DNA from 2 places in the Pseudoalteromonas translucida KMM 520 genome. Region 2 is predicted to be linked to the other one. Evidence: predicted binding sites of a transcription regulator. Region 2 holds the regulator's gene; the other holds the start of a gene.

Region 1 (18,496 bases), 620 kb from region 2:
AGAAAACCTACCTAAAGGTGCGGTGTTTATAAAAAATCACGTTAACTTTTTAGGCGGCGTATCGCCACAAGCACAAAGTAACTTGAGCCTAGCTTATTTAGTTGCTAAAAAGCACGGACAAGCAGATACGATTACAGACAAGATTTTTAAAAGTATTCATGTTCAGCGCGCACCACTGACTGAAATTAAAGATCTAAAAAAATTATTAGATATAAATGGCATTAGTAGCGATACATTTGATCAAGATATTGCCAGTATGCCCATTATTGCAGCTGAACAAGCAATGCAAGATAAACAAAATAAATACTCAAAATTAGGTGCGCTAACAGGCGTTCCTACTTTTATTGTAAACGACAAATATAAAATCAATCTAAATACCATCAAGAGCCAAGAAGAGCTTGATGAGTTAGTTTCATTTTTACTCGCACTATAAAATATTGGAGCCATATAATAATGATAAAATTAGTTAAAGCCGGTTTGCTTGCTGTATTACTACCTTTTGCTGCAACAAGTTTTGCAGCAACCTTTGAGGAAGGTGTGCATTATGAGGTTGTGTCTGAGCGCGCAACTAAAAAACCAGAAGTGAAAGAGTTTTTCTCATTTTACTGTCCTGCGTGTAATAACATGGAGCCACTGGTAGCCGAGATTAAACCAATGCTTGATAAAGGCGTAAAGTTTAAAAAGAGCCACGTTGATTTTGTTGGTGTACGCGATACCGAGCATCAGCAAATGATTAGCCAAGCGTTAGCAACGGCTGAAGTGCTACCACAAAAAGATAAAATTATTGCGGCTATCTTTAGCCACATTCATACAAAGCGCGCAAATTTTAATGAGCTAGCCGACGTAAAAGATGTGTTTGTAGCCCAAGGCGTTGATGGCGATAAGTTCGATAAGTTATTTAAAAGCTTTTCGGTACGTACATTAAGCTCAAAAATGAAGCGCGACCAAGACTACTTTAAAGAGAAAGGTGCATTGCGTGGTGTACCTACTTTTATCGTAAATGGTAAGTATAAACTGCTTCTAGGTCGCGAATCGGGTATTAGCGAACCAGCAGATATCACTAAATTAATTAACTACTTGGCAAGCAAGTAAAGTTAATCCCATACAAAAAGCTCCTTAGGAGCTTTTTTTATGGGTAATTTTTAGCTGGTTATTTTAAGTATTCTTTTTTTGTAAAAATACACCCGACTCAATATGGTGCGTATAAGGGAATTGATCAAAAATCGCAAAGCGTTTAACTTCATGGGTGCGGGTTAAGTGATCAAGGTCGCGCTCTAGTGTCTCTGGGTTACACGAAATATAAATAATATTTTCGTAATTTGCTACTAAGTCACACGTTAGAGTATCCATACCGGCACGTGGCGGATCAACTAAAATGGTTTGACAATTGTAGCTGTTTAAATCTATACCTTCTAAGCGAGAAAAACTACGTTCGCCATTCATGGCTTGAGTAAACTCTTCGCTCGACATGCGAATAATATCTAAATTGGCAACCTTGTTTTGCGCTATATTGTACTGCGCTGAGTGTACCGACGACTTTGATATCTCGGTTGCCAGCACTTTGTTAAACGAACCCGCTAACGCAATAGAGAAGTTACCGTTACCACAATAAAGCTCAAGTAAATCATTTTTAAGTGGCTTACATAAGTCTTGCGCCCACTCTAGCATTTTAATATTTACTTTGGCATTTGGCTGGGTAAAGCTATTTTCTACCTGCTGATATATTAGTTCTTGGCCATTCACGTTTAAGCGTTCGGTAACGTAGTCATCACCAAGCATTTCTTTTTGTTTGCGGGCACGGCCAATAAAATCAATTTTATACTTACTGCTTAACTTTTCTTTAAGCGCGTTAATTTCACTCAGCCAATGCTCATCAAGTGGCTTGTGATATAACAGACTCACTAAAATCTCACCGCTTAGCGTAGATAAGTAATCAATCTGAAATAATTTACGACGCAAAATTTCACACGACTTTAAATTATCAATCATTACTTGCATCACTTCACCTACCAAAGGAGCGGCAGGGTCAAAGCTATCAACGCGAATTTTGTCTTTAGTTTGTTGATCAAACATTATATGAAACAGATCGTCACCATCGTGCCATACTCTAAACTCAGCGCGTTGGCGGTAGTTAATCGGCTCTGAGCTAAATACCTCAAGTTTATCCACACCAAAACGTTGAAATTGGGCAGCAATACGCTGTTCTTTTTCGCTTAACTGCGCATCGTACTGTGTGGTGTCTATTTTAATAACTGCCATTAACGCTATAACCTTATCTTTGAGAGCTGTTTATCGGCGCTATTGTAGGGAGCGAGATGTATTTGTCTAGTTTTGATGAAATATATATTGGTTTTTTTTTGAGCATCTAGCTACAGAAATAACTTACACTGCCGATAAGTAAGGCAAGCATAGATAGGAGTCGGATCATGAAAATCGGTAACTTTGGCTTTGTTCCAAACCACAATATTAATAAATACGGTAATAAAGGGGCTTTACAGCAACCTACAATACAGTCGCCTCAAGATAACTATCAGCAGCGCGGTAAAGAACTTGCTGCCAAAGTGCTCGGTGACAAAATGGCTCAAGCTCTTGGCTTACCGATAAGCGAGCCAAAAAAAGATAAACCGCTTTTTGATTTTGATGAAATCGTTAAAAACGTTTTAGACTTCGTTACCAGTGCAGTACGTAAAGCAAAAGCCAACGGTGCCGACGATGAAAAACTCAAAGGTATGTTAGGTGATGCTAGAAAAGGCGTGCAAATAGGGATTGATGACGCGGTTGATGAATTAAAAGGCAGTGGCGTGTTTAACGACGATATCGCACAGGGTATTAATAAATCTAAAGAAGGCATATTTCATGGCCTGGACAAATTTGAAGACGATTTATTTAATCCTAAACCCGCCAGTGTCTCTGTTAGCCAAGCTCAGTATGCAAGTTTAAGTAACAAAGCAGAATATAAATTTACTACCGCCGAAGGAGACGAAGTGAGTATTCGTTTTGCTGATGCTTATGAGTCACAATCAGCCAGCCGTTATCAGCAAAATGGGAATGGTGAATCTTTTGTAAGTGAGTCGTCGCAGTCTCGTGAGCTGTCATTTTCTATGTCGGTTAATGGCGATTTAAATGAGAATGAACAAAAGGCGATTAATGAGCTAATGGCTGACTTACAAAGTGTAAGTAGCACCTTTTTCAGTGGTGACTTAGACAAAGCATTTGAAGAGGCACAAGCACTAAGCTTAGGCAACGAACAGCTGGTGGCTTTTTCAATGGATTTACGACAAACCAAAACAGTCGCTGCAGTCAAAGGTTACGAAGAGTACAAGCCAGTTCCAGAAAAAGCAGTGGCAGATAAATTAGCGCCGTTTAACGACGACTTAAAAGCTGTGTTTAATAAAGCCACAGAGCTGGGCATACAAAATCAGTTATCCGGTATTATGCAGTGGTTAAATCAAGATCAAGCAGAAATAGATAAATTGGTAGATTACACCAAAGCTATGTTCGAAAACCTTAATCAATTAAATATAGCAACGGACGAGCTAACCAATCAACAATAGTTGCACCATTAAACTACTTTCTTTTATAAAAATCACATGGCAAACTGCCGTTCTTAACTTAGAGTAAGGACAGTAGTTTGTCAGCGCACATAATGGTTTTTGATTCAGGTATTGGTGGTACTACGGTACTTGAACATATTCAGCAAAGTATTCCAGATGCGCAATACAGCTATTTTATGGATAATGCGCTATTGCCGTACGGCGCTCAGTCACAGCAAACTATTATTAACCGCTTATGTGCACTCATTCATTTTATTAACCAGCAAACGCTTAATGTAGATTTAATTGTTATTGCATGTAACACCGCCTCTACTTCAGCTCTGGGGGCGGTACGCCAAATTACTACTATTCCTATAGTGGGTGTAGTACCCGCGATAAAACCTGCTGCGCAACTTACACAATCTAAACATATCGGCCTACTGGCAACTCCAGCAACTATATCAAGTCCCTACACGCACACGCTTATACAAGAACATGCCGACAATATAGCTGTTAGCTTATATAGTAGTGTTGAACTAGTTACTTTAGCAGAGCATCTGTTTTTTGAACAAAGCTTAGATACAACTAAACTGTACCAAGAACTCGATCGTTTAAACATAGATCAGTCTATAGATGTATTAGTATTAGGCTGTACGCATTTTCCTATCTTGGCAGAGCCGATTAGTCAGTACTTTAATAGGAAAGTGCAGCTACTTGATTCCGGTGCAGCGATTGCTAAGCGAGTTCATTACTTAATTAGCCAGCTTAATTTAACGAATAACAATATTGCAGATACAAAAAAGCCGCTGCAATATTATGCAACGGCTAGTGTGAGTAGTCGTAAGTTAGCTGTAAAGCTAGTTACACTGATTGATCCGGCTCAGAACGAAGAGCGTTAGAATCATCTTCTTGTTTTTGTTTTGCTTCACGTACCTTTAAGGTACGTTGTTGGAACTCGCTATCGTTTAACTGCGCTATTGCATTGTCGGCATCAGCTTGCGCCATTTCAACAAAACCAAAGCCACGACGCTTGCCTGTATTTTTGTCCTTTAATAAGCGAACGTTGAACACTTTGCCTTGCTCTTCAAATAAAGCACGTACCACACCTTCGTTTGCACGATAAGGAAGGTTACCAACGTAAAGCGTTTTGGTTTTTACTTCGGCTTCTACTACACCGTCAGACGACATCGCAGCAATAACAATACCACCAATGAGCAAACCAACAGCAAATAGTAGTGCAGGGTCTAACTCTAGGCTTTTAAGTGCGAACTTAACTATAACAAAACCAACAACAGCAAGAATAACTGAGAGGATAAAAGATTTTTGATCGGGTAATTTCATTTTGATCTACCAATAAACAGGAAATAAACATTAATTTAACATTGTGAACTTGCTATCTTAACGTCTTAATTCAACATAGCAATAAAATTTATAGTAAATAATATAAAACGGGGTGAAAAAGCATCGTTTTATACATGTTTTTATCATGTTTCACCTGCTATCGATTACATTTTGTTCGAACAGTGAAAAGATCTAAAAAAAGGCTTGATCTGTTTTCGGATCTCCCTATAATGCGACCCCACTGAGAAGGGAAACGCCGAAGCATAGCAAGGCACGAACTACTTAGAGAGTTAAATAAAACTTCGGTTTTAAATTGTCGAAAGAAAGTTTAAAACAAAGTGTTGACTCGAAAAATAAAGGATGTATTATACGCATCCCTTGAGACGCTAAAGCGACTCAAAACGTTCTTTAACAATATAAAGCAATCATCTGTGTGGGCACTCGTACAGATTGAGTTCTAACAGCCAAACTACTTACTCTTTATGGGTAATTAGCGAGGCAAAAAAATTAGAGTCTCAATTGAAAACTGAGTGACCAACAGAATAGTTATTTCGGTAATTATTCGGCACAGTCAATTCAATATCGAAAGATATTAAAATAAATTCAGAATTCATTGAGCTGTCGAAAGACATAAAACTTTTTAATTGAAGAGTTTGATCATGGCTCAGATTGAACGCTGGCGGCAGGCCTAACACATGCAAGTCGAGCGGTAACAGAGAGAAGCTTGCTTCTTTGCTGACGAGCGGCGGACGGGTGAGTAATGCTTGGGAACATGCCTTGAGGTGGGGGACAACAGTTGGAAACGACTGCTAATACCGCATAATGTCTACGGACCAAAGGGGGCTTCGGCTCTCGCCTTTAGATTGGCCCAAGTGGGATTAGCTAGTTGGTGAGGTAATGGCTCACCAAGGCGACGATCCCTAGCTGGTTTGAGAGGATGATCAGCCACACTGGGACTGAGACACGGCCCAGACTCCTACGGGAGGCAGCAGTGGGGAATATTGCACAATGGGCGCAAGCCTGATGCAGCCATGCCGCGTGTGTGAAGAAGGCCTTCGGGTTGTAAAGCACTTTCAGTCAGGAGGAAAGCGTGGTGGTTAATACCCATCATGTGTGACGTTACTGACAGAAGAAGCACCGGCTAACTCCGTGCCAGCAGCCGCGGTAATACGGAGGGTGCGAGCGTTAATCGGAATTACTGGGCGTAAAGCGTACGCAGGCGGTTTGTTAAGCGAGATGTGAAAGCCCCGGGCTCAACCTGGGAACTGCATTTCGAACTGGCAAACTAGAGTGTGATAGAGGGTGGTAGAATTTCAGGTGTAGCGGTGAAATGCGTAGAGATCTGAAGGAATACCGATGGCGAAGGCAGCCACCTGGGTCAACACTGACGCTCATGTACGAAAGCGTGGGGAGCAAACGGGATTAGATACCCCGGTAGTCCACGCCGTAAACGATGTCTACTAGAAGCTCGGAGCCTCGGTTCTGTTTTTCAAAGCTAACGCATTAAGTAGACCGCCTGGGGAGTACGGCCGCAAGGTTAAAACTCAAATGAATTGACGGGGGCCCGCACAAGCGGTGGAGCATGTGGTTTAATTCGATGCAACGCGAAGAACCTTACCTACACTTGACATACAGAGAACTTACCAGAGATGGTTTGGTGCCTTCGGGAACTCTGATACAGGTGCTGCATGGCTGTCGTCAGCTCGTGTTGTGAGATGTTGGGTTAAGTCCCGCAACGAGCGCAACCCCTATCCTTAGTTGCTAGCAGGTAATGCTGAGAACTCTAAGGAGACTGCCGGTGATAAACCGGAGGAAGGTGGGGACGACGTCAAGTCATCATGGCCCTTACGTGTAGGGCTACACACGTGCTACAATGGCGCATACAGAGTGCTGCGAACCTGCGAAGGTAAGCGAATCACTTAAAGTGCGTCGTAGTCCGGATTGGAGTCTGCAACTCGACTCCATGAAGTCGGAATCGCTAGTAATCGCGTATCAGAATGACGCGGTGAATACGTTCCCGGGCCTTGTACACACCGCCCGTCACACCATGGGAGTGGGTTGCTCCAGAAGTAGATAGTCTAACCCTCGGGAGGACGTTTACCACGGAGTGATTCATGACTGGGGTGAAGTCGTAACAAGGTAGCCCTAGGGGAACCTGGGGCTGGATCACCTCCTTATACGATTTAGAACTTATTTGTTCGTAGTGTCCACACAGATGATTGTTAATTGTAAAGAGAACAACACTTATTGTTTGGGTCTGTAGCTCAGCTGGTTAGAGCGCACCCCTGATAAGGGTGAGGTCGGTAGTTCAAATCTACTCAGACCCACCACTTTACTCCCATACATCGTTATGGAATATCTCGTTTAGTAAACTAAACGTCGATTTCCCACGCCTTGCCTGGAAGCAAAGTCGGTATACAAACAGTAAGACCAGCATATGTGGGGCTATAGCTCAGCTGGGAGAGCGCCTGCCTTGCACGCAGGAGGTCAGCAGTTCGATCCTGCTTAGCTCCACCACTTTACTTCTTAAAAATAAATATTCTTTATCGGGTCATAAACGACCTGAGAATGAAGTGTGTTTAATTTTGAGAAGTTTTTATTTCTCTTGCTCTTTAAAAATTTGGAAAAGCTGATAATAAAATTCTGATGAATACATTGTATTTATCAAGAGTTTTCAAAAGTAAAAAAAGAATGGTAGCAGTACCATTCAGTGCCATTTAGTTAACTCTTATGAGTTGATTGATTGGTATCTACTTTAGTATTCAATATTGACTTCTGGCGAAGTTAAACTGTCACACAACAAAGACCCGTTTGGGGTTGTATGGTTAAGTGACTAAGCGTACACGGTGGATGCCTTGGCAGTTGGAGGCGATGAAGGACGTATTAACTTGCGATAAGCCTAGTCAAGCTAGTAAAAAGCACTTGAGACTAGGATTTCCGAATGGGGAAACCCACCTGCTTGCAGGTATCGTTAACTGAATACATAGGTTAACGAGGCGAACGCGGAGAACTGAAACATCTAAGTACCCGTAGGAAAAGAAATCAACCGAGATTCCGAAAGTAGCGGCGAGCGAAATCGGAACAGCCCTTAAGCTTATTATGTGTTAATGGAAGGCTGCTGGAAAGCGCCACGATACAGGGTGATAGTCCCGTACATGAAAAGACATTTTAAGTGAAATCGAGTAGGTCGGAGCACGTGAAACTTTGACTGAATATAGGTGGACCATCATCTAAGGCTAAATACTCCCAACTGACCGATAGTGAACCAGTACCGTGAGGGAAAGGCGAAAAGAACCCCTGTGAGGGGAGTGAAATAGAACCTGAAACCGTGTACGTACAAGCAGTAGGAGCCCACTTGTTGGGTGACTGCGTACCTTTTGTATAATGGGTCAGCGACTTATATTTTGTAGCGAGGTTAACCGATTAGGGTAGCCGTAGGGAAACCGAGTCTTAACTGGGCGAATAGTTGCAAGGTATAGACCCGAAACCCGGTGATCTAGCCATGAGCAGGTTGAAGGTTGAGTAACATCAACTGGAGGACCGAACCCACTAACGTTGAAAAGTTAGGGGATGACTTGTGGTTAGGAGTGAAAGGCTAATCAAACCGGGAGATAGCTGGTTCTCCCCGAAATCTATTTAGGTAGAGCCTCGGACGAATACTTACGGGGGTAGAGCACTGTTAAGGCTAGGGGGTCATCCCGACTTACCAACCCTTTGCAAACTCCGAATACCGTAAAGTAATATCCGGGAGACACACGGCGGGTGCTAACGTCCGTCGTGAAGAGGGAAACAACCCAGACCGCCAGCTAAGGTCCCAAAGTCATAGTTAAGTGGGAAACGATGTGGAAAGGCCCAGACAGCCAGGAGGTTGGCTTAGAAGCAGCCATCCTTTAAAGAAAGCGTAATAGCTCACTGGTCGAGTCGGTCTGCGCGGAAGATGTAACGGGGCTAAACTATGCACCGAAGCTGCGGATTCATCTTAGGATGAGTGGTAGGGGAGCGTTCTGTAAGCCGTTGAAGGTGTACCGGGAGGTATGCTGGAGGTATCAGAAGTGCGAATGCTGACATGAGTAACGATAATGGGAGTGAAAAACTCCCACGCCGGAAGACCAAGGGTTCCTATCCCATGTTAATCAGGGTAGGGTAAGTCGACCCCTAAGGCGAGGCCGAAAGGCGTAGTCGATGGGAAACAGATTAATATTTCTGTACTCGATATAATTGCGATGGGGGGACGGAGCAGGCTAAGCAAGCATGGCGTTGGTAGTCCATGTGAAAGTGAGTAGGGCGTTTGTTTAGGTAAATCCGGACGAACATTAAACCTGAGACACGAGACGAGTCACTAAGGTGATGAAGTTGCTGATGCCATACTTCCAGGAAAAGCCTCTAAGCTTCAGATTATATGGAATCGTACCCCAAACCGACACAGGTGGTCAGGTAGAGAATACTAAGGCGCTTGAGAGAACTCGGGTGAAGGAACTAGGCAAAATCGTACCGTAACTTCGGGAGAAGGTACGCTCCTATCTGTGATGAGACTTGCTCTCTAAGCGGACGGGAGCCGCAGTGACCAGGTGGCTGGGACTGTTTATTAAAAACACAGCACTGTGCAAAATCGCAAGATGACGTATACGGTGTGACACCTGCCCGGTGCCGGAAGGTTAATTGATGGGGTTATCCTTAGGGAGAAGCTCTTGATCGAAGCCCCGGTAAACGGCGGCCGTAACTATAACGGTCCTAAGGTAGCGAAATTCCTTGTCGGGTAAGTTCCGACCTGCACGAATGGTGTAACCATGGCCACGCTGTCTCCACCCGAGACTCAGTGAAATTGAAATCGCAGTGAAGATGCTGTGTACCCGCGGCTAGACGGAAAGACCCCGTGAACCTTTACTACAGCTTGGCACTGAACATTGAACCTACATGTGTAGGATAGGTGGGAGACTTTGAAGATGAGACGCTAGTTTTGTTGGAGTCAACCTTGAAATACCACCCTTGTAGTTTTGATGTTCTAACGTTGGCCCCTGAATCGGGGTTACGGACAGTGCCTGGTGGGTAGTTTGACTGGGGCGGTCTCCTCCTAAAGAGTAACGGAGGAGCACGAAGGTTGGCTAAGTACGGTCGGACATCGTACGGTTAGTGTAATGGTAGAAGCCAGCTTAACTGCGAGACAGACACGTCGAGCAGGTACGAAAGTAGGTCATAGTGATCCGGTGGTTCTGAATGGAAGGGCCATCGCTCAACGGATAAAAGGTACTCCGGGGATAACAGGCTGATACCGCCCAAGAGTTCATATCGACGGCGGTGTTTGGCACCTCGATGTCGGCTCATCACATCCTGGGGCTGAAGTCGGTCCCAAGGGTATGGCTGTTCGCCATTTAAAGTGGTACGCGAGCTGGGTTTAGAACGTCGTGAGACAGTTCGGTCCCTATCTGCCGTGGGCGTTTGAGAATTGAGAGGGGTTGCTCCTAGTACGAGAGGACCGGAGTGAACGAACCGCTGGTGTTCGGGTTGTCATGCCAATGGCATTGCCCGGTAGCTACGTTCGGAACTGATAAGCGCTGAAAGCATCTAAGCGCGAAGCAGGCCTCGAGATGATTTCTCACTAGAGCTATAAGCTCTCTGAAGGGCCGTTGGAGACTACAACGTTGATAGGCAAGATGTGGAAGTGCTGTGAGGCATTAAGCTAACTTGTACTAATTACCCGTGAGGCTTAACCATACAACGCCAAACGCGTTTTATGTGACAGTTCAAGCAAGAAGTTAATATAACTAAAGTAGATATTACTGAAGAACGACTTAAAAAATATTATCAGATATTTTCCAAATTCAGTTAATTTGTAGTAATACGAATTAACGCCCTAATTTGCTTGGTAACAATAGCGTTTTGGACCCACCTGATCCCATGCCGAACTCAGTAGTGAAACGAAACAGCGCCGATGATAGTGTAGCATTTGCTATGTGAAAGTAGGACATTGCCAGGCTCCAAATTGTAGAAAGCCCGAATCTAACGATTCGGGCTTTTTTACGTCTGCAGAAAAGTGAGGGTAGTGCAATTAATGTACACTCAGTTCCTCCTAACACGCAGGTTGGGCAAGCAACGCGACACCCGACACTCAAATCATAAAAATATAACCACTAGCCAATGGGTGTGTCGCATTTGCTACGTGACTCTCTACCGCTGTGGACACAACGACATTACCAGGCTCCAAATTGTAGAAAGCCCGAATCTAACGATTTGGGCTTTTTTACGTCTGCAGGAAAGTGAAATGAGGGTGAATAATGTACACTCACATCCCCCTAACAATTAAGTCGGGCGAACGTAGCGAATCCCGACGATAAAGAGCATCAAAAATAGCTCAAGGAGCCTGTAGCCTTTCTACAGGGTAGCGCACCGATGCCAAGTACTATTAGTTATTAAGTGAGTAGATTTATCCATGATCATACTTGCTCAACTGGATTGAGCTCTGGGAAATATGGAGATAAGAGTATCACTGGCAGGTTTTTACTCACCTATCAATGATGATGTCTTACGTTACTAGCAAGTGACCACTGGGCGCTGTCTGGATAGCATCTGTGGTAATTAGCAGTTGCCGTATAATATTCTTACTGAGAGGAGCTATGATTGCTTCTGTTTTACCTGTTACAGGGTATACTGCACCAAAATACGGTTTTACCTACGCCAAGCAGTTTATCGGGCTTAGTGGCCTGCACTAATTATAAATTGGAATATTTAATGGGTTGCTGAAATTAACTTCCTGTTACTATCACGCTTAACAGTTAGTAAATTTATGGAAGTAATATTGTAAAAACGGTTTGAGCTAAAATAATAGCGCAAACTAAAAACCCAGCATGAGCTGGATTTTTAATTCATTTAATGCGCTAGGAGTTACTTATTAGCTACGTTAAATTACCTATGTAGTTCGCCGACTCTTTCAGGCTGGTAGGTTACTTCTTTTATTTTTACTTTTATTAACCCTCCACCAGGCTTAGGCCATTCAATTTCATCTCCTTGTGATAACCCAAGTAAAGCGCCGCCGATAGGGGCTAAAATTGATATTTTTTGGCCGCTAGCGTCAAGATCTTTCGGGTAGACAAGAGTTAAATTGAATTCTTCTTTTGAAGATTCTACAACAAAATTTACCGTCGAATTCATGGTAACTATAGTTGCTGGAACGTCTTTAGGATCAACTATAGTTGCACGTCCTAATTCTGCTTCGAGTTCTTTTTCACCCGCAAAACTGTTTGCAGGTAATGATTCGATTAAATCATATAGTCTATCTGCATCTAGTGATGAGATGATTATTTCAGGTCTTTTATTCAACTCAATATCCTTAATAATGTTTATGTAAATAAAACTTACTCTGAGTATGATTCGGCATAAGCTTAATTGCACTAGAATACGTTGAAGTAATTTTTATTTGCAACTCAATAATCAACTATCTTAAGCAATAGTACTTAAGTGACTAAAGAGTATAGTTAGTTTTTTATTTTTTCTATAACATTAAAAACCCAGCCGAGGCTGGGTTTTTTTAACCGGGAGGTTTAGGAGGGGGTTTACATCATACCGCCCATTCCACCCATACCGCCCATGCCACCCATATCAGGAGCGCTATCATCTTTTGGGATTTCAGCTACCATAGCTTCGGTAGTGATCATTAGACCCGCAATAGACCCTGCAAATTGTAGTGCAGAGCGTGTTACTTTAGTTGGATCTAGGATACCCATTTCAATCATGTCATTGTATTCGCCAGTAGCAGCATTGTAACCAAAGTTACCTGAACCTGCTTTAACTGCGTTAACGACAACAGATGCTTCTTCGCCAGCATTTGTTACGATTTGACGAAGTGGCGCTTCCATTGCACGAAGAGCGACTTTTATACCGTGGTTTTGATCTTCGTTGTCGCCAACTAAATCTACAAGCTTACTTGCTGCACGAACTAGTGCAACACCGCCGCCAGGTACTACGCCTTCTTCAACCGCTGCGCGAGTTGCATTTAATGCATCTTCAACGCGGTCTTTTTTCTCTTTCATTTCCATTTCAGTCGCAGCACCAACTTTGATTACTGCAACACCGCCAGCTAGTTTAGCCATGCGCTCTTGTAGTTTTTCTTTATCGTAGTCAGATGTTGCTTCTTCGATTTGTGCTTTAATTTGTGAAACACGGCCGTTAATACCTGCTTCTTCGCCAGCACCATCGATAATAGTCGTATCATCTTTAGTGATAATTACGCGCTTAGCTGTACCTAGGTCTTCAACTGTTGCTTTTTCAAGCTCAAGGCCGATTTCTTCTGAAATCACAGTACCGCCAGTTAATACAGCGATATCTTGTAGCATTGCTTTACGACGGTCGCCAAAACCAGGAGCTTTCACTGCTGATACTTTAACAATACCGCGCATGTTATTAACTACTAATGTAGCTAATGCTTCGCCTTCAAGGTCTTCTGCGATGATTAGTAGTGGCTTGCTTGCTTTAGCTACCGCTTCTAATGTTGGTAATAATTCGCGAATGTTAGATATTTTTTTATCTACAAGTAGAATAAATGGGTTATCTAGTTCAACGGTACCTTTTTCTGGGCTGTTAATAAAGTAAGGAGATAGGTAACCACGGTCAAACTGCATGCCTTCAACAACATCGAGTTCGTTTTCTAGTGATTGACCTTCTTCTACAGTAATAACACCACTGTTGCGGCCTACTTTTTCCATTGCTTGTGCAATGATATCGCCAATCTCTTTATCAGAGTTAGCTGAAATAGTGCCAACTTGTGCAATTGCTTTAGTGTCAGAGCATGGAACAGATAACGCTTTAAGCTCTGCAACAGCAGCAATAACTGCTTTGTCGATGCCGCGCTTAAGGTCCATTGGGTTCATACCTGCTGCAACCGCTTTAAGGCCTTCGTTAACAATAGACTGTGCAAGTACTGTAGCGGTAGTTGTACCATCGCCGGCTGCATCGTTAGCTTTAGATGCAACTTCTTTAACCATTTGTGCGCCCATGTTTTCAAACTTGTCTTCAAGTTCGATTTCTTTTGCTACAGATACACCATCTTTAGTGATAACTGGAGAGCCAAATGATTTGTCTAGTACAACGTTACGGCCTTTAGGACCTAATGTAACTTTTACTGCGTTTGCCAGGATGTTTACGCCAGTTAGCATTTTAGCGCGTGCGTCACCTGCAAAAAGTACTTCTTTTGCTGCCATGTTTTAAATTCCTCTAAATTCTTAAATGTTTATAAACGAAAAGTAGGTTTAGCCTACAATGCCTAAAATATTATCTTCACGCATGATCAGGTACTCTTGACCTTCGATCTTTTCAACTTTCTCAACATATGAGCCAAATAACACAGTGTCACCGGCTTTAACTTCTAATGCTCTAACATCACCGCTTTCTAAAATGCGACCATTACCAACGGCAACAACTTCTCCGCGGGTTGATTTTTCAGCTGCAGAGCCAGTTAATACAATACCGCCAGCAGATTTTGTTTCTTCTTCTAGACGCTTAACGATCACGCGATCATGTAAAGGACGAATATTCATTTATTTAGTTCTCCTAACAGTTTCTGCGAAGGGCAGAAAAAAGCTTATATTGGTTGCATTCAATAATGGGGGTGTTACGCCAAAATCCAAGCGTAAAATTAAAAAAATTAATCTTTTCGTTCAAACTCGCCATCTATGATGGTCGGTTTGTTCACTTGATGAGGTTCTGCTTCAGTTTGACTGTGTTGGGTAAATGGTGAACCACCTTGTTGCATACCTGCACTCATACGTACAGTAGCTTGGCTAGCAAGGCCAGCTGCCAGTTTGTTGCGAATTACTGGGGTTAATAATAGTAGCCCAAAAACGTCGGTCATAATGCCAGGCGTTAACAATAATACGCCTGCGATAATAACGCATATACCGGTAAATAACTCTTTTGCAGGCATTTGCCCTTCGGCCATTTGAGTTTGCGCTTTTTGAAGTGCGCTCATACCTTGTTGTTTTACCATTTTTGCGCCTAAAATCGCGGTAATAATTACTAACGCAATTGTCGAAAAACCACCTATTACTTCGCTTACTTGTATAAGTAAGGCGATTTCAATAATAGGAATAATGATAAACAACACAAATAAAAATCTAAACATAAAGCTCTCTAAATAATGAAACTCAAAAGAGTTGATGAAATATAAGTGAGGGTGGAGCGGTCTAATTTCAAGGATACAGTAAGCGCTATTGCTATTTTTTTGCAGTTATAGCACCTACACATTACATACGCTATCAGATACTATGCTTACAGACATTATTAAACACATAAAGGTTCATTATGGCGGCGCAATTTAAACTTATTTTTACTACCTGCAAAGATGAAAATGAAGCAAGGGAGCTGGCAAAAGCATTAGTAGAGAGAAAACTGGCTGCATGCGTGAATATTCTACCAAAGGTAGCTTCTATTTATATATGGGAAGGTGAAGTAGTTGAAGCAACCGAGGCTAAACTATTGATCAAAACAAAGTTAGATAAAATGAACGATGTATTTTTAACTATTAAAGCATTACACAGCTATGAAGTGCCAGAGATCCAAGTTGTTGATGTGGCAACGGGTAACCTAGCTTATTTTAATTGGATGGATGAGGTACTTAATTAATGCGTTTTTTCTTTTTGTTACTGGTTGCATTATTAGCGGCTCCAGCTAAGGCTAATAATATACTTGGTGATTTACTTGCACCTCCACAACAAACCTTTTTACAAGTAGACCAAGCATTTGTATTTGATTTTGATCAGCAAGATAATACTTTATTTATAGGCTGGGATATTGCACCTGAATACTACTTATATAAAAATAAAATAGAGATTATTGCCAAGGGCGCGAATATAGAAGTAGGCGACTTAGGTGATGGTGAGGTTATCGAAGATGAGTTCTTTGGTAAAACAGAAGTTTTTTTTAATGCACTTAGTATTGTTAGTAAGCTCAGTAATGTAACTGAGGGAGCAGTAGTAAAAGTGCGTTACCAAGGTTGTGCTGAAGCTGGGTTATGTTATCCACCTGAAGTTATTAGTATTCCACTAAACAAAATTGCCGGTGAACAGCTGCAAAATGCAGATGATGCTATGCAAAGTGCAACCTCTGCAAACGCATTTACAGCATTAAGCGAGACTAATGAACCGACAAGCAATGCGCCTAAAAAAGATCTAACCTTTACCGAGCAGTTAGCAAGCCAAGGGTTGATTACTAATTTACTGATATTTTTTGTTGTCGGTGTTGGTCTTGCTTTTACACCGTGTGTATTTCCTATGTTTCCAATATTGTCGAGCTTAATTGCTGGGCAAAAAAACCTCTCAACTAAAAAAGCCTTCGCGTTATCATTTGTATATATTCAAGGTATGGCAGTGACCTACGCGGCATTGGGTTTGGTTGTGGCTGCACTTGGCGGGCAAGTTCAAGGGTATTTACAGCACCCTTATGTGCTTATTAGCTTTAGTTTATTGTTTGTATTATTAGCAATGTCGATGTTTGGTTGGTACGAAATAAAGCTACCAAGCGGCATGATGAACAAGTTAACCCAAGTAAGTAATAACCAAAAAGGCGGCAACTACGTTGGTGTGTTTTTAATGGGCGTATTATCGGGCTTAATTGCATCGCCTTGCACCACCGCACCTTTGTCAGCAGCGCTATTGTTTGTAGCACAAAGTGGCGACTATTTAGTGGGTGGATTAACGCTTTATGTACTGAGTTTAGGCATGGGACTGCCATTATTGTTACTCGGTACATCGGGCGGAAAACTATTGCCTAAAGCGGGTGGCTGGATGGAGCAAGTTAAAACCCTATTTGGCTTTATTATGCTAGTTGTGCCACTTATATTACTTGAACGCCTTTTAGATGCCGATGTTATTTTATTAATGGCGGGAGTATTAGCCTTGGCAACCGCGCTTTACTTGCATCACTGGCAAAGTAGCCAAACACAAGGAAAATTAAAAACAGCACTGTGGTTTGCTGCAACGTTACTCGTTGTTAGTGGCTTTAACTTAACTAAAAATTATTTTTGGCCAGTACACATGCAAACAATGCAAGTAAGTGCGCAAAGTAATGAGTTTAAGCAAGTAGCCAATTTAACTGAGTTAAAAGCAGCCGTTGCTCACGCTAATGAGCAAGGCCGACTGGTTATGGTCGACTTATATGCTGATTGGTGTATTGCGTGTAAAGAATTTGAGCATTACACCTTTCCCGATGCAAAAGTGCAAAATGAGTTTAGTCACTTTGAGCTTATTCAAGTCGATTTAACCGACAGCGATAACAAAACAATCGAGCTAATGGAAGAATATACGGTGTTTGGTTTGCCAAGTATTTTGTTTTTTAATACCCAAGGAGAGGAGCTAAGTGCACAACGTGTTACCGGCTTTTTGAATGCTGACGATTTTGCTCAGCACCTATCTACAGTGCGCGCCAGCGTAAAGTAGCAATATAATAGCCCCCCATAATTTAAAGGTGGGGGCTATTATTACCACCTCAATGCTTGTCCCCAATACAGAGATAAGACCAGTATTTTGCTGTTATTTACGTCGAAATCACTATAATAGTTGGTTAACGTGAGAAATTGTTGTTATCTTATTTTTTATACTCACATAATTGTAAAAAATTAGCTAACGACTGCTTAACTCATTACTTATAGGATATATCGCGTATTATGGCTGCAAAATTCAAGCTTTTAGTTATAAATGGCCCAAATTTAAATATGCTAGGTAAACGTGAGCCAGATAAATACGGTTCACGTACGCTAAGCGAAATTATGAGCGAACTAACATGTGCCGCTGATAGTTTAAATGTTGAGTTAACGCATTTCCAAAGTAATAGCGAGCAAGCACTGATAGAGCGTATTCACGATACTTGGCAAGCGATTGATTACATAATTATTAATCCTGCTGCATTTACGCATACGAGCGTCGCATTACGTGATGCATTGTTAAGTGTTGATATTCCGTTTTTTGAAGTGCATTTAAGCAACGTGCACGCACGTGAAGCGTTTCGCCATCATTCGTATTTTTCTGATGTGGCGCAAGGCGTAATATGTGGATTAGGTGCAATGGGTTATCACGCAGCGCTTGAAGCTGCAGTAAACCAATTGCAAAACTCAAATTAATTTTAAACACACAAACTAATAGGCGGGCCGTTTATGGATATTCGCAAGATCAAAAAACTTATTGAATTAGTAGAAGAGTCAGGTATTGCTGAGCTAGAAATCACTGAAGGTGAAGAGTCAGTACGTATAAATCGTAATAACATGAGTGCAGGCCCAGGCTATGCTCAGTTTGCGCCACAGCAATATGCACCAGCACCAGTTGCCGCTCCAGTTGCTGCAGCTCCTGCAGCAGCAGTTGAAGCCGCTGCTCCAGCTGGCCCTACAGGCCATCAAGTTAAATCACCTATGGTTGGTTCATTCTACGCTGCGGCTTCACCAGAAGCGCCAGCATACGTAGAAGTTGGTTCTCAAGTTAAAGTTGGCGATACATTATGTATCATCGAAGCAATGAAAATGATGAACCAAATTGAGTCAGATAAAGCTGGTACAGTAAAAGCTATTCTAGCTGAAAATGGCGAGCCAATAGAATTTGATCAACCTTTATTCATCATTGAATAATAGCGCAACCTAAAAGGCCAAC
Region 2 (14,310 bases):
ACGAGCAAACGTTGAGTTTTTTACCACGCTTACTTATTACTATAAGTGCGCTTATTGTTGGCGGCCACTGGTTTACCCAAGAGTTAATGGACTTTTTTACCCGCCTAGTATTACTTATTCCTGAAATTGCAGGCTAGGTATGGAATTACCGTTTGCTGTCGTTATTCAATGGTTGAGTGACTTTTTACTGCCGTTAGTGCGCATTAGCTCAATGATTATGGTAATGGCTGGCCTTGGCGCTAAAAACGTACCTACTCGTATAAAAATGGGCTTAGCAATTGTTGTTACCTTTGTTGCTGTGCCTATGCTGCCGCCTGCTACCTTTACTAATTTGTTTTCGTTTGAAATGATTTTAGTGGTTATTCAGCAAATGCTAATAGGCATTGCGATTGGCTTTGCATCTACCTTATTGTTAAATACCTTTGTGTTAGCTGGGCAAATATTGGCTATGCAAACGGGTCTTGGTTTTGCCTCTGTGGTTGACCCCTCTAATGGTTTAAGTGTGCCTGCAGTAGGGCAGTTTTATCTTATTTTAGCGACCTTATTATTTTTTGTATTTAATGGTCACCTAATGATGATTCAAATGGTGATACATAGCTTTGAAGTGCTGCCTATTGACGGTAATTGGTGGTCGGTGGATCATTACTGGGACATAGTAACCTGGGGTGGCTGGATGTTTACCACAGCGCTGGTGCTCTCACTGGCACCACTTACCGCTATGCTGGTAATTAATATGTCGTTTGGCATTATGACCCGCGCCGCGCCGCAGCTTAATATTTTCTCTATTGGTTTTCCGTTTACTTTAGTTGCAGGGCTTATCATTATTTGGGCGACCTTAGGTAATTTTGTATCGCAGTTTGAGTTTCAGTGGCTAAAAATGGTCGAGTTAATGTGCTCATTAGTGGGCTGCTCGCCTTAGGAGGTTATTGTGTCTGAAGATTCTGGACAAGAAAAAACCGAAGAACCCACATCCAAAAAAATAGAGGATGCCAAAAAGAAAGGCCAAATAGCACGCTCAAAAGAGCTGGGTACTATGTTTGTACTTATTTTTTCGGCAATTTCGTTACTCATGTACGGCCCCGAAATTGGTAAAGGTTTGTATAACGTAATGGGTAGAATGCTTAGCCTTAACCGTAACGAAACCTACGACACCACCAAAATGTTTGCCGTATGGGGCGAAGTGGCCGATGCGCTGATGTTTCCTATGGCAATGTTTGTATTTATTATTGTATTAGCTGCTTTTATTGGTAACACCATGTTAGGTGGCTTTAATTTTAGTTGGCAAGCTGCTGCACCTAAAGCCAGTAAAATGTCGCCCGCTAAAGGCTTTAAACGTATGTTTGGCCCACAAGCTGGGGTGGAGCTGTTAAAGTCGCTGTTAAAGTTTGGTTTAGTTGCCAGTTTTGCAGTGTTTTTAATTAATACCTTTTTTGATGAAATACTGCACTTAAGTGTAGAAAGCGCCCCAGGTAATATTATTCATGCCCTAGAAATATTGGCTTGGATGTTTTTAGGTTTGTCTTGTACCTTAATTATTATTGCGGCGATTGATGCGCCATTTCAAAGCTATAATCACAATAAACAACTTAAAATGACCCTACAAGAAGTAAAAGACGAGTATAAAAACTCAGAGGGTGACCCACAAATAAAAGCCCGTATAAGGCAAACCCAACGGCAAATGTCGCAAAAACGCATGATGCAAGATGTGCCCGATGCCGATGTTATTGTAACTAACCCTACCCATTATTCTGTGGCTTTAAAGTACGACACCGAACGCGCCGGAGCACCCATAGTAGTTGCCAAAGGAATTGATGAAATGGCGATGCAAATTCGTAAAATAGCGATTGGTAATGAAGTGCCTATTTTAGAGTCGCCGTCGCTTACTCGAGCGCTTTATCATACTGCAGAAGTAGGGGAGCAAATTCCGGATCAATTATTTACCGCAGTTGCGCAAGTATTGGCTTATGTATTTCAGCTTAAGCGCTTTAATAAAGGGCGCGGAAAACGCCCCACTAAACTTAATAAAAAACTACCTATTCCTGACGATTATCAGTATTAATTTAAATAACCTATAACTTGGAATAGTTATTGCAATTTCACAGTAGTGTCAATTTTTTGAAATTGTAGGGTTATGGGATTTAAAGCGGTATTACAACAACTTAACAAAGATAAAAAAGAGTATGCCAAAGGCGTAGGTACACCATTAATGGTACTTGCTGCGCTTGGTATGGTCATTTTACCTCTTCCTCCGTTCCTGCTTGATATATTATTTTCTTTTAATATTGCCCTTGCTTTGGTGGTGTTACTGGTAACTGTATACACTATGAAACCACTTGAGTTTGGTATGTTTCCGGCTGTGTTACTAATCGCCACTATTATGCGCTTGGCACTTAACGTTGCCAGCACCCGAGTAGTATTACTTGAGGGCCACAATGGTGGTGACGCTGCCGGTAAAGTAATTGAAGCCTTTGGCTCTGTGGTTATTGGTGGTAACTATGCAGTAGGTTTAGTGGTGTTTTTAATCTTGATCATCATTAACTTTGTGGTAATTACTAAAGGTGCTGGGCGTATTTCTGAAGTGTCGGCGCGTTTTACCCTAGACGCTATGCCGGGTAAACAAATGGCAATTGATGCTGACATGAATGCGGGTTTTATTAGCGCTGAGCAAGCGCGGGAGCGCCGCGAAGAAGTAACCCGCGAAGCCGACTTTTATGGTTCTATGGATGGTGCCAGTAAATTTGTAAAAGGCGATGCTATTGCCGGTATTGTTATATTAATTATTAATATTGTTGGTGGCTTATTTGTTGGCATGATCCAACACGATTTAAGCTTTGGCAATGCCATGGAAATTTATACCTTGCTCACCATAGGTGATGGCTTGGTTGCGCAACTCCCTTCATTATTACTCTCTATTGGTACTGCTATTGTTGTAACGCGTCAAAATGAGTCGCACAACATGGGCGATCAATTTAAGAAACAACTCGGTAACGAAAAGTCGTTATTTATTGCTTCAGGCATTTTAATCATTATGGGCTTAGTACCTGGTATGCCGCACGTAGCGTTTTTAAGCTTGGGCGCACTATTAGGTTATTTAGCTTACTACACTCAACAAAATAAATTAAAAGCGGCAGCAGCACTTGCTGAGGAAACCGCTAATGGCAGCGCAGTAGGTACAGGCATTGCCAATAAGCAAGAACAAAAAGAGTTAGGCTGGGACGATGTGCAGCAAGTTGATGTAATTGGTTTAGAGGTAGGTTACCGACTTATTCCATTGGTTGATCAATCCCAAGGTGGCGAGCTGTTAAACCGTATTAAAGGCGTGCGTAAAAAGCTCTCTCAAGAATTAGGCTTTTTAGTGCCGCCGGTACATATTCGCGACAACTTAGAGCTAGACCCAAATGCATACAGAATTACCTTAATGGGTGTATCAAGTGGCGAAGGCGAGCTAAAACACGGCGACGAATTGGCAATTAATCCGGGGCAAGTATTTGGTCCTATAAAAGGGATTGAAACTAAAGATCCAGCCTTTGGCTTGGATGCGGTGTGGATCAAACCTGATCAAAAAGACGAAGCGCAATCGCTTGGTTATACCGTGGTTGATTCGGCGACTGTGGTTGCCACCCATATTAGCCAATTACTCACCAATAATGCGGCGTTATTATTAGGCCACGAAGAAGTACAAAACCTATTAGATATGCTAGCAAAAAGTCACCCAAGATTAGTAGAAGGCTTGGTGCCTGATGTATTGCCATTAACTACCATAGTTAAAGTTTTACAAAATTTATTAAACGAAGGGGTGGCTATTCGCGATATGCGCTCAATAGTGCAAACCCTTGTAGAGTATGGCCCGCGTAGCCAAGACCCAGATGTTTTAACCGCTGCGGTACGAATTTCACTGCGTCGATTAATAGTGCAAGATGCGGTGGGTATGTCTTCAGAAATCCCTGTCATAACCTTGGCGCCCGAGTTGGAACAGATGTTGCATCAGTCATTACAAAATGCAGGCGACGAAGGTGCCGGAATAGAGCCAGGACTTGCAGAGCGACTTCAAGTGTCATTAAACGAAGCGCATCAAAATCAAGAAATGGCCGGTGAACCTTCAATACTGTTAACGTCAGGAATGTTACGCACTGTGTTATCTCGTTTTGTTAAGTACACCATTCCAGGATTGCGAGTGATGTCTTATCAAGAGATACCAGACGAAAGGCAGATCAAGATTGTTAGCTCAGTAGGCCAACAATAAGATTTTAAAGGGGTTAAACCATGAAGATTAAACGTTTTTTTGCTAAAGATATGCGCACAGCACTTAAAGAAGTTAAAGATGAACTAGGTGTTGATGCGGTTATTATGTCTAATAAAAAACTCGCAAACGGCGTAGAAATTGTCGCAGCGGTTGATTATGACAAAGCAGCCCCTAAAGCCGCCGCGCCACAACAAAGTGCGCCGCTGCAGCAGCGTACGGCACATTCTGTTCACTCGCAAAGCATGCATAACTTTGTAAAGCCAGAGCCGCAGCGTGCTAGACCTGAGCCACAAGCAAAGGTAGCCGACAGCTTACAAGCATTATTAGAGCGCCAGTCGCCGCGTCCACGTTCAGCAGAGTTGGCTTCAATGTTTTCGCAATCAGGTATAGACACCTCAGAACATTATCAAGAGCCGGTCGCTAAACAACGCCCTACAAATATGTTTGCGCGTGAAGAAGCCGCGCAAGCACGCCCACAAACACAAGCTGACAGCTTAGGTTTTGATGACCTAGACCGTGATTTTGATGAATTAGACACGCCAGTTGCGCAAAAGCACACGACTAAAAATACCGAAAGTGAAGCAATGAGCACAATGCGTGAAGAAATGAACGCAATTCGCCAGTTATTAGAGCATCAAGTGTCGGGTTTAATGCAGCAAGATATGGCGCGCCGTGACCCAACGCGCGCATGCATGATTGACCGCTTAGTAGGCATGGGAATCGATAAAGAAGTTGCTGAGCAAATGGCTTGTTTTGTACCTGAAGATGTTCCGCGTCAGCAGGGCTGGAAAGCGCTGTTAACTATGGTTGAAGATCAAATGCAAACCACGAATAACGAAATTTTGCGCCAAGGTGGAGTTTACGCATTAGTTGGTCCAACGGGTGTAGGTAAAACTACGACAGTGGCTAAGCTCGCAGCATTAGGCGCACAAAAATATGGTGCCGATAAAGTAGCACTAATTACTACCGACACATACAGAATTGGTGCATACGAGCAGCTTGCAACGTATGGCCGTATTATTGGCTGTGGGGTTAAACAAGTTAAAGATGCGAACGAACTAGCCGAAGTGTTATATCATTTACGTAACAAGCGCTTAGTACTTATTGACACTGCAGGTATGAGCCAACGTGATTTACGTTTAACTGAGCAGCTAAATACCTTAATGCGTAATCAGCGTGTGGATATTCGTAATTACTTAGTATTAAGTGCCACTGCGCAAATAAATGTGTTACAAGAAACCGTAAGACACTTTAAAAAAGTACAGTTAAGCGGTTGTATTTTCACTAAACTCGACGAATCATTAAGTTTAGGCGAGATAATTAGTATTGCGATTCAAAATCGCCTGCCAATAGGGTATCTTACTAATGGTCAACGAGTACCTGAAGATATTCGAGTTGCAAATGCAGAAAAACTAGTGAAAAAAGCTGAGCAATTATATTTAAAGAGAACAAAAGTACAACATTCACGACACCAATCAGTGGCGTCGAGCACAGTAGAGATGTATGATTAACACAGTATTAGATCAAGCAAGCGGCCTGCGTAAAATGAGCAAAAATAATAATAACGGCGTTAAGGTTATCGCCGTCACTGGCGGTAAAGGTGGCGTTGGAAAAACAAATGTATCGTTAAATACTGCGATCGCTTTAGGCCAGCAAGGCAATAGAGTGTTAGTGCTTGATGCCGATTTGGGTTTAGCCAATTGTGATGTAATGCTTGGACTACGTGTTGAGCGTAATTTATCGCATGTGTTATCTGGCGAATGTGAGCTTGATGAAATACTAGTAGAAGGCCCCGCTGGGATCAAAATAGTACCAGCGACGTCGGGTTCACAAAGTATGGTTGAGTTGTCGCCTGCAGAGCATGCTGGGCTTATTCGTGCCTTTAGCGAACTCAATACTGATTTTGATATATTAGTTGTTGATACCGCTGCCGGTATATCGGATATGGTGCTGAGTTTTTCTCGCGCTGCACAAGATGTTTTGGTTGTGGTGTGTGACGAGCCTACCTCAATAACCGATGCCTATGCACTGATCAAAGTATTAAGCCGCGAACATGGCGTGTATAAATTTAAAATTGTTGCCAACATGGTGCGTTCATTACGCGAAGGGCAAGAATTATTTGCAAAGCTATCAAAGGTTACAGACCGATTTTTAGATATATCAATGGAGTTGGTTGCAACCGTTCCTTATGATGAAAATATGCGTAAAGCAACACGTCGTCAAAAAGTAATTGTTGAACTATTTCCAAGTTCTCCTGCTGCACTTGCCTTTAAAACATTAGCAACAAGAATAACAAAGTGGCCAATACCGAACCAGCCTTCAGGTCATTTAGAATTTTTCATTGAGAAACTCGTTAACGGCTAACTATGACTACATTGGTGAATAGAGCTATGGGATATGAATCAACACAAAATTTAAATATGATTGTTGAAAAGCATGCTTCATTAGTAAAAAAAGTAGCATGTCATTTAATTGCTCGTTTACCCCCTAGTGTACAACTCGATGATTTAATTCAATCAGGAATGATAGGATTAATAGAGGCGTCAAAAAACTTTGATGCCACTAAAGGCGCTAGTTTTGAAACCTTTGCGGGTATTCGTATTCGTGGTGCTATGCTAGATGAAATGCGCCGTGGGGACTGGGCTCCTCGCTCTGTACATCGTAAAAGCCGCCAAGTTATAGAAGCTATTTCAGCATTAGAAAGCAGCCTGAATCGTGAACCTAAAGACAGTGAAGTTGCCCAAAAGCTTGAAATTACACTCGAGCAATATCATCATATTTTAACCGATGTTAATTCCAGTAAAATCCTAGGAATAGAAGATTTAGGTATTGATGAGGATGTTATAACACCTGTTGGGCACGATTTAGCACTAGACAAACCCTTTAATAACGTTAAAAATGAAAGGTTTAATGAATCATTATTAAGTGCAATTAAATCCCTGCCAGAGCGAGATGCGATGGTGCTTTCGTTGTACTATAACGATGAAATGAATTTAAAAGAAATTGGACAGATACTCGATGTAAGTGAATCGCGTGTAAGTCAGATACATGGTCAGGCGATGATTAAGCTAAAAGCAAAAATCAATGACTGGATAAATTAGAAATAAATAAATACAGGTTTAGGCCTCACTGGAGGATGTTTTGGATAAAAACATAAAAATTCTTGTTGTTGATGACTTTTCAACGATGAGACGTATTATTAAAAACCTATTGCGTGATTTAGGGTTTACCAATGTTTTAGAAGCAGATGATGGTTCAACTGCTTTACCTATGTTGCAAAATCAATCATTTGACTTTGTGGTAACAGATTGGAATATGCCTGGCATGCAAGGTATTGACTTGTTAAGAGCAATACGCGCAGATGATAAATTAAAGCATCTTCCGGTTTTAATGGTTACTGCAGAAGCTAAAAAAGAGCAAATTATTGCAGCAGCCCAAGCAGGCGTTAATGGTTATATTGTTAAGCCATTTACTGCGGGTACATTAAAAACTAAATTAGAAAAAGTGTTCGAACGCTTAGGTTAATAAGGGGAGAGGCTTATGTCAGCACCTGCTGCGCCTCAGATTACTTTAGAGCAAGCACGTCAGCTGGTCACTTTTTTAGAAAACGGTGAGCAGCATAAGGCGGATCAGTTAATTTTAGAAACTGCCTCTCAAGAACAATCCTATTTGTTTGCAGAAGTAGGTAAATTAACGCGGCAGTTGCACGAGTCTTTAAAGGGATTTGAACTTGACACCCGCATAACAGATTTAACCACTGATGCCATTCCTGATGCTAAAAAGCGACTTAACTATGTCATAGAAATGACAGAAAACGCCGCTAACAAAACCATGGATGCGGTTGAAGCAAGCCTGCCTTTAGCCCAGCAATTAGCTGATGATATTTCGCATATTAAGCCAACTTGGGATCGCTTAATGAGCCGCGATCTTGAACTGGGTGAATTTAAAACACTGTGTCATAGCATAGATAAGTTTATGAACAGCTCTCATCTTAAAACCGATGAGTTGCAAGTATTAATGACCAATGTGTTAATGGCTCAAGATTATCAGGATTTAACCGGGCAAGTAATTCGCCGTGTTATTGAGCTGGTACGCGAAGTTGAAGAAAGTTTAATTCATCTGTTAACTGCGTTTGCAGCACAAGATGAAAACGATAGCCAAGAACAACAAAAAATAGACAACTCGATTGCTGCACAACCATTAGCAGGCCCTGAAGGCCCTATTATTGATAAAGAATCGCGTGATGATGTTGTATCTGATCAAGACGAAGTTGATGATTTATTATCAAGTTTGGGCTTCTAATAGGAGAGTAACTGCATGAGCTTTGAAGTCGATGAAGATATATTACAAGATTTTTTAGTTGAAGCTGGAGAAATCCTTGAGCTTTTATCTGAACAATTAGTTGAACTGGAAAATAACCCAGAAGATACTGAGTTATTAAACGCTATTTTTAGAGGCTTTCATACTGTTAAAGGTGGCGCGGGCTTTTTAGCAATGTCAGAGCTGGTAGATGCCTGCCATGGCGCAGAAAACGTGTTTGACTTACTGCGTCAAAAAGTGCGAACGGTTAACTCTGAGTTAATGGATGTTATACTTCAAGCACTTGATACTATTAACGAAATGTTTGCTACGATAAAAAATCGTGAGCAACCAGAGCCAGCAGATCCTCAGTTACTCGAAATATTACATAAATTAGGTTTACCGCCCACAGAAGAAGAGCTTAGTGGTGACACTATTGCGCCAGTAATAACGCCAGATACTAATTTAGATGATGACCCTTTTGCATTTGATGAGTTGTTTGATGCACCCAGTGCTGCAACAAACGCCACAACAAGCGATGCGAATATTGATGAAATTAGCGAAGATGAATTTGAAAACTTACTTGATGAACTTCATGGCAAAGGTAAAGCCCCTGCAATAAAAGAGTCATTAAGTAATAGCAGTGACTTAAGTGGCGATATTACCGACGATGAATTTGATAGCTTATTAGATGAGCTTCACGGGGTGGGAAGTTTTGGTGCGGTAAATAAAACACCAAAACCTCAAGCATCTCAAAGTCAGGTTGCTAGCACTAACGATGATGAAATAAGTGACGATGAGTTTGAAGCTTTACTAGATGAGCTGCATGGTAAGGGAGCTGCGCCAAAATCTAAAGAAAGCGCGGCAACACCTGCAGCTGTAAACAAGGTTACGGCTCCTAAAGCTGCTGTAGTTAAAGCTTCGCCAGTAGCAGTTAATAAAGTTGAACAGCCAAAAGCGGCTGTTGCAGCAGCAAGTGCTAATACCAATACCGCTGCGCCAGTTGCTAAAAAAGCGCCGCCTGCACAAGCAGAAACAACTGTAAGGGTTGATACTAAACGCCTTGATCAAATTATGAATATGGTGGGCGAGCTTGTATTAGTACGTAACCGGTTAGTGAGCTTAGCCACCAGTTCAGAAAGTGAATCTATGAGTAAAGCAATATCTAACTTAGATGTTGTTACAGCTGATTTGCAAGGTGCGGTAATGAAAACGCGAATGCAGCCAATCAAAAAAGTATTTGGCCGTTTTCCGCGTGTTGTTCGCGACTTAGCACGTACCTTAAATAAAGATATTAACTTATTACTGGTTGGCGAAGAAACCGACTTAGATAAAAACCTAGTTGAAGCACTGGCCGATCCATTAGTGCATTTAGTACGTAACTCAGTTGATCATGGTATAGAAATGCCAGATGATCGTGAAGCTGCGGGTAAACCGAGAACAGGTACCGTTACACTTTCTGCTTCGCAGCAGGGGGATCATATCTTGCTTACCATTAAAGATGATGGTGCGGGTATGGATGCTGAAAAACTAAAACAAATAGCGATTAAAAAAGGCGTGCTTGACCAAGAACAAGCAAGCCGTTTGTCTAACACCGAAGCTTACAACCTAATATTTGCGCCAGGATTTTCTACTAAAGAAGCAATATCTGATATTTCAGGCCGTGGTGTTGGCATGGATGTGGTTAAAACTAAAATCACCCAGTTAAATGGCTCGGTTAGCATAGAGTCAGAGCTAGGCGTGGGTACCATACTGGAAATTAAAGTACCGTTAACTTTGGCTATTTTACCTACCTTAATGGTGGTAGTGAGTGAGCAAACATTTGCACTACCATTGGCAGGGGTAAGTGAAATATTTAACTTAGACCTTACTAAAACGAATGTGGTTGATGGTCAGTTAACTATTATTGTTCGTAAAAAAGCAGTGCCTTTATTTTATTTAGAGCATTGGCTGGTTAAAGGTGCCGATCGTACGAGCCGTAAAGCGCAAGGCCATGTGGTTATTGTACAAATAGGTACACAACAAGTTGGCTTTGTGGTTGATTCGTTAATTGGTCAAGAAGAAGTGGTTATTAAGCCGTTAGACGCTTTATTACAAGGTACGCCAGGAATGGCAGGTGCCACTATTACTTCGGATGGTGGTATTGCACTTATATTAGATGTACCGAGTATGTTAAAGCACTACGCAGGTAAATAATAAAGTAGACGTATGCTTTATACGTCTACACAATAAAAATAAGAGAGCAAAATGGCCGTTAAAGTTTTAGTTGTTGATGATTCGAGCTTTTTTCGCCGTCGAGTGAGTGAAATTCTTGAGTTAGATAGCGAGATTAAAGTAATTGGCTTTGCCGTAAATGGCCGAGATGCTGTAGAAAAAGCAGCGAGTTTACGTCCTGATATGATCACTATGGATGTAGAAATGCCAGTGTTAGATGGTATCAGTGCCGTAAAAGAAATTATGGCCAGTAACCCCACGCCAATTTTAATGTTTTCGTCGTTAACTCGCTCTGGTGCAACTGCAACTTTAGATGCACTTGATGCCGGTGCTATGGATTTTTTACCGAAAAAATTTGAAGACATTGCTCGCAATAACGAAGATGCTATTAAGCTGCTGCAAAGCAAAGTAAAAGAAATTGGCCGCCAACGCATTAGACGTGTTGCTAGCACTAGAACCCCCAGCGTAAACAAACCTTTATTTACACCTACTTCAGCGCCAAGCGCATTAGCAACAAGGTTTGCACAAACAAACAAAACAGCAACAACAGTAGCGCAACCAGAGCGAAGCTTTGCTAATACGCCGGTAACTGGCCGCAGTGCTACAGTAACAAAGCGCGCGAGTGGCAAGCACTATCAACTAGTTGCAATTGGCACATCAACCGGTGGACCTGTTGCGCTACAAACTATATTAACTCAGCTTCCTGCTAATTTTCCGCACCCTATATTGTTAATTCAGCATATGCCTGCTGCGTTTACTCCGGCTTTTGCGGCACGCTTAAATAGCTTGTGTAAAATTCGGGTTAAAGAAGCGCAGCAAGGGGATCGGCTGCAAGCAGGAGTGGCTTATTTAGCGCCCGGTGGTCAGCAAATGATGATTGATGGTCGTGGGGCAACGAGAACGTTACGAGTTTTTGAAGATAACAGCGAGCGCATTAGTTATAAACCAAGCGTTGATGTGACCTTTGCCAGTGCCGCTAAAGCGTACCAAGGTGATGTGCTAGCCATAGTATTAACTGGCATGGGCGCAGATGGGCGTGAAGGCGCTCGCATGCTTAAGCAATCAGGGGCGACCATTTGGGCGCAAGACGAAAAAAGCTGTGTTGTTTATGGTATGCCACAAGCCATTGCTAATGCTGGTTTAGCGAGCGAAAGTCTACCATTAGATGAAGTAGCAGTACGTTTAAATACAGAGGTGGGCTGTGGATAAACTCTCCGTACTAGGTTTACTTATTGGCTTAGGCGCCATTGCAATAGGTTACTCGTTAGAGGGCGGCGTGGTATCGGCATTATTTAACGGGCCTGCGCTGATCATAGTACTTGGCGGCACATTGGGTGCTGTAATGTTACAAACATCAGCCAGTACTTTTAAAAAGATGCTAGAAATTACGCACTGGGTTTTTGTATCGCCTAAATACAATATTGAAGATGCGATAGAGCAAGTAAAAGGTTGGTCACATAAAGCCCGTCAAGAAGGTTATTTAGCCCTTGAAAATGAAGCGCTTACTCACCCAGATGCCTACGCTGCAAAAGGCCTTGGGTTATTAGTTGATGGTTGCTCAGATCAAAAGCTGCGCGACACTTTGGAAATAGATTTACTACTAGAGCGCGAACGTTTGCTAGAGGCAAGCCGTGTTTATGAAGCTATGGGCGGTTATAGCCCGACCATAGGTATTTTAGGTGCAGTGCTTGGTCTTATTCAGGCAATGTCGTTTATTACCGATCCGCAAAAGCTTGGAGCCGGTGTTGCAACTGCCTTTATAGCAACTATTTATGGTGTGGGTTTAGCTAATTTATTATTTTTACCTATGGCTAATAAGTTAAAGCAGCGGGTTGAGCAAAAAATGCTTTATCACGAGATGCTTGCTGAGGGCGTAATTGCAATAAGCCAAGGCGAAAGCCCGGTAAGTATTGAATTAAAGCTTGAAGCCTATCGGGTTGACCGCCCAAATGTCGTGGTTGAGTAGCCGCTATTATGTTACGTCGTCGCTTACGCAACACCCACACTAAAAGCCAGCACACAGAGCGTTGGCTGGTGTCTTATGCTGATTATATGACGATTATGTTTGCCTTTTTTGTGGTTTTGTACGCAATAGCAATTAACAAAGAAGAGAAATTTCAAGTGCTATCCGATTCGATTGGTTATGTATTTGATAAATCGGCCCGTCAACATTCGCAGCAAGGAACAGGGGTAAATGGCGACGCAATATTGACAGACAGAGTAACTCCAGAGCAAGAAGTGCTCTACGGCGAAAGTATTTTAAAAGAAGAGCACGGGCCAAAGTTGCTAGATGGGCAAAGTGATACCAGTAACATTGAGCAAAAACACCTTGGCAAACCACTCGATAGCTTATTAACTAAGCTGCAATCGTCATTAATAGATGAAATACGTGATGGTGAAGCAAGCTTAGAACTCAGCCAAGATTGGCTGATCATTGAGCTTAGCTCAGGTATGTTATTTTCAAGTGGCAGTAGTGTAGCGCAAGTTCGCGCTAAGCAAGTTGTTAAAATAATTAAAGATATTATTGCCCCGGTAGATAACTATATTAGAGTACGCGGCTATACTGATAACCAAACCATAGGTAATGAAATATACCGCTCGAACTGGGAGTTGTCGGTGGCGCGTGCAACAGCCGTTTTAGTTGAGCTTGAAAGCCTAGGTATAAATTCAGCTCGAATGGCGATTGAAGGTTATGGTCAATATTCTCCTTTTGCCACTAACGATACTAAGCAAGGGCGTGCTGAAAATCGCAAAGTAGTTATTGCCCTATCTAAATATGGGTTGCCACCAATAGCAGAAGTAGTAAGCGTTGAGCCGCAACAAGTAGCCGTTAAACCTGAGCCTGAAGCAGAATTACCCTCTGACGATAATACAATAAAAATAATTCGTTTACCCCATGGCGGTATTCGTATATCGACTCGAAATGAACTGTAATTAGGATGCAATGTGAAGATTTGGACTGTAGCAAATCAAAAAGGTGGAGTAGGGAAAACCACAACCGCGGTTAGCCTTGCTGGTATTTTAGCATCGCAAGGTAAGCGCGTGTTATTGATTGATACCGATCCTCATGCCTCATTAACCTATTACTTTGGCATTGATTCAGAGGATTTAGAGGTTAGCGTATACGATATTTTTGTACGCGGAACTAGCATGCAAAGCGAAGAAATACTCCAAGCATTATGCCCATCTAGTATTGAGAATTTAGATATATTACCCGCCACTATGGCTATTGCTACCCTAGATAGAAGTATGGGCAATAAAACCGGTATGGGATTAATATTAAAAAAAGCGCTTGCAAAAATAAGCGAATATTACGACTATGCAATCCTCGATTGCCCCCCAGTACTTGGCGTATTAATGGTTAATGCGCTTGCTGCGAGTGAACGTATTTTAGTGCCAGTTCAAACTGAGTTTTTAGCGTTAAAGGGGCTCGACAGAATGATGCGTACTATGCAGTTAATGCAAACATCTCAAGCTAAAAGCTATGAATATACTATAATTGCCACCATGTACGATAAGCGCACTAAAGCCTCGTTAGAGGCATATAAAACACT

The links. Region 2 encodes FliA, which starts transcription of late flagellar genes. Its sites were predicted from a motif close to CTAAAGNTNNNNNNNNNNNNGCCGATA; they were not measured.
Region 1: the regulator FliA is predicted to act here: its motif matches at 2,370-2,396, upstream of PTRA_RS01235 (DUF5610 domain-containing protein).

What each region holds. Positions count from the first base shown of each region.
Region 1 covers NZ_CP011034.1:257,262-275,757, forward strand. The annotation lists gene PTRA_RS01220 (thiol:disulfide interchange protein DsbA/DsbL) at 1-433, shown strand, start outside; gene PTRA_RS01225 (thiol:disulfide interchange protein DsbA/DsbL) at 454-1,092, shown strand; gene trmA (tRNA (uridine(54)-C5)-methyltransferase TrmA) at 1,156-2,259, opposite strand; gene PTRA_RS01235 (DUF5610 domain-containing protein) at 2,427-3,554, shown strand; gene murI (glutamate racemase) at 3,632-4,432, shown strand; gene PTRA_RS01245 (RNA recognition motif domain-containing protein) at 4,395-4,874, opposite strand; rRNA gene PTRA_RS01250 (16S ribosomal RNA) at 5,516-7,051, shown strand; tRNA gene PTRA_RS01255 (tRNA-Ile) at 7,128-7,204, shown strand; tRNA gene PTRA_RS01260 (tRNA-Ala) at 7,316-7,391, shown strand; rRNA gene PTRA_RS01265 (23S ribosomal RNA) at 7,698-10,586, shown strand; rRNA gene rrf (5S ribosomal RNA) at 10,734-10,848, shown strand; gene rnk (nucleoside diphosphate kinase regulator) at 11,775-12,188, opposite strand; gene groL (chaperonin GroEL) at 12,422-14,065, opposite strand; gene PTRA_RS01285 (co-chaperone GroES) at 14,114-14,401, opposite strand; gene PTRA_RS01290 (FxsA family protein) at 14,509-14,985, opposite strand; gene cutA (divalent-cation tolerance protein CutA) at 15,165-15,485, shown strand; gene PTRA_RS01300 (protein-disulfide reductase DsbD) at 15,485-17,296, shown strand; gene aroQ (type II 3-dehydroquinate dehydratase) at 17,524-17,976, shown strand; gene accB (acetyl-CoA carboxylase biotin carboxyl carrier protein) at 18,010-18,474, shown strand.
Region 2 covers NZ_CP011034.1:876,526-890,835, forward strand. The annotation lists gene fliQ (flagellar biosynthesis protein FliQ) at 1-137, shown strand, start outside; gene fliR (flagellar biosynthetic protein FliR) at 140-919, shown strand; gene flhB (flagellar biosynthesis protein FlhB) at 929-2,059, shown strand; gene flhA (flagellar biosynthesis protein FlhA) at 2,132-4,243, shown strand; gene flhF (flagellar biosynthesis protein FlhF) at 4,264-5,754, shown strand; gene PTRA_RS04095 (MinD/ParA family ATP-binding protein) at 5,747-6,607, shown strand; gene PTRA_RS04100 (RNA polymerase sigma factor FliA) at 6,634-7,344, shown strand; gene cheY (chemotaxis response regulator CheY) at 7,385-7,768, shown strand; gene PTRA_RS04110 (protein phosphatase CheZ) at 7,784-8,545, shown strand; gene PTRA_RS04115 (chemotaxis protein CheA) at 8,561-10,738, shown strand; gene PTRA_RS04120 (protein-glutamate methylesterase/protein-glutamine glutaminase) at 10,790-11,965, shown strand; gene PTRA_RS04125 (flagellar motor protein) at 11,958-12,722, shown strand; gene PTRA_RS04130 (flagellar motor protein MotB) at 12,731-13,690, shown strand; gene PTRA_RS04135 (ParA family protein) at 13,703-14,310, shown strand, end outside.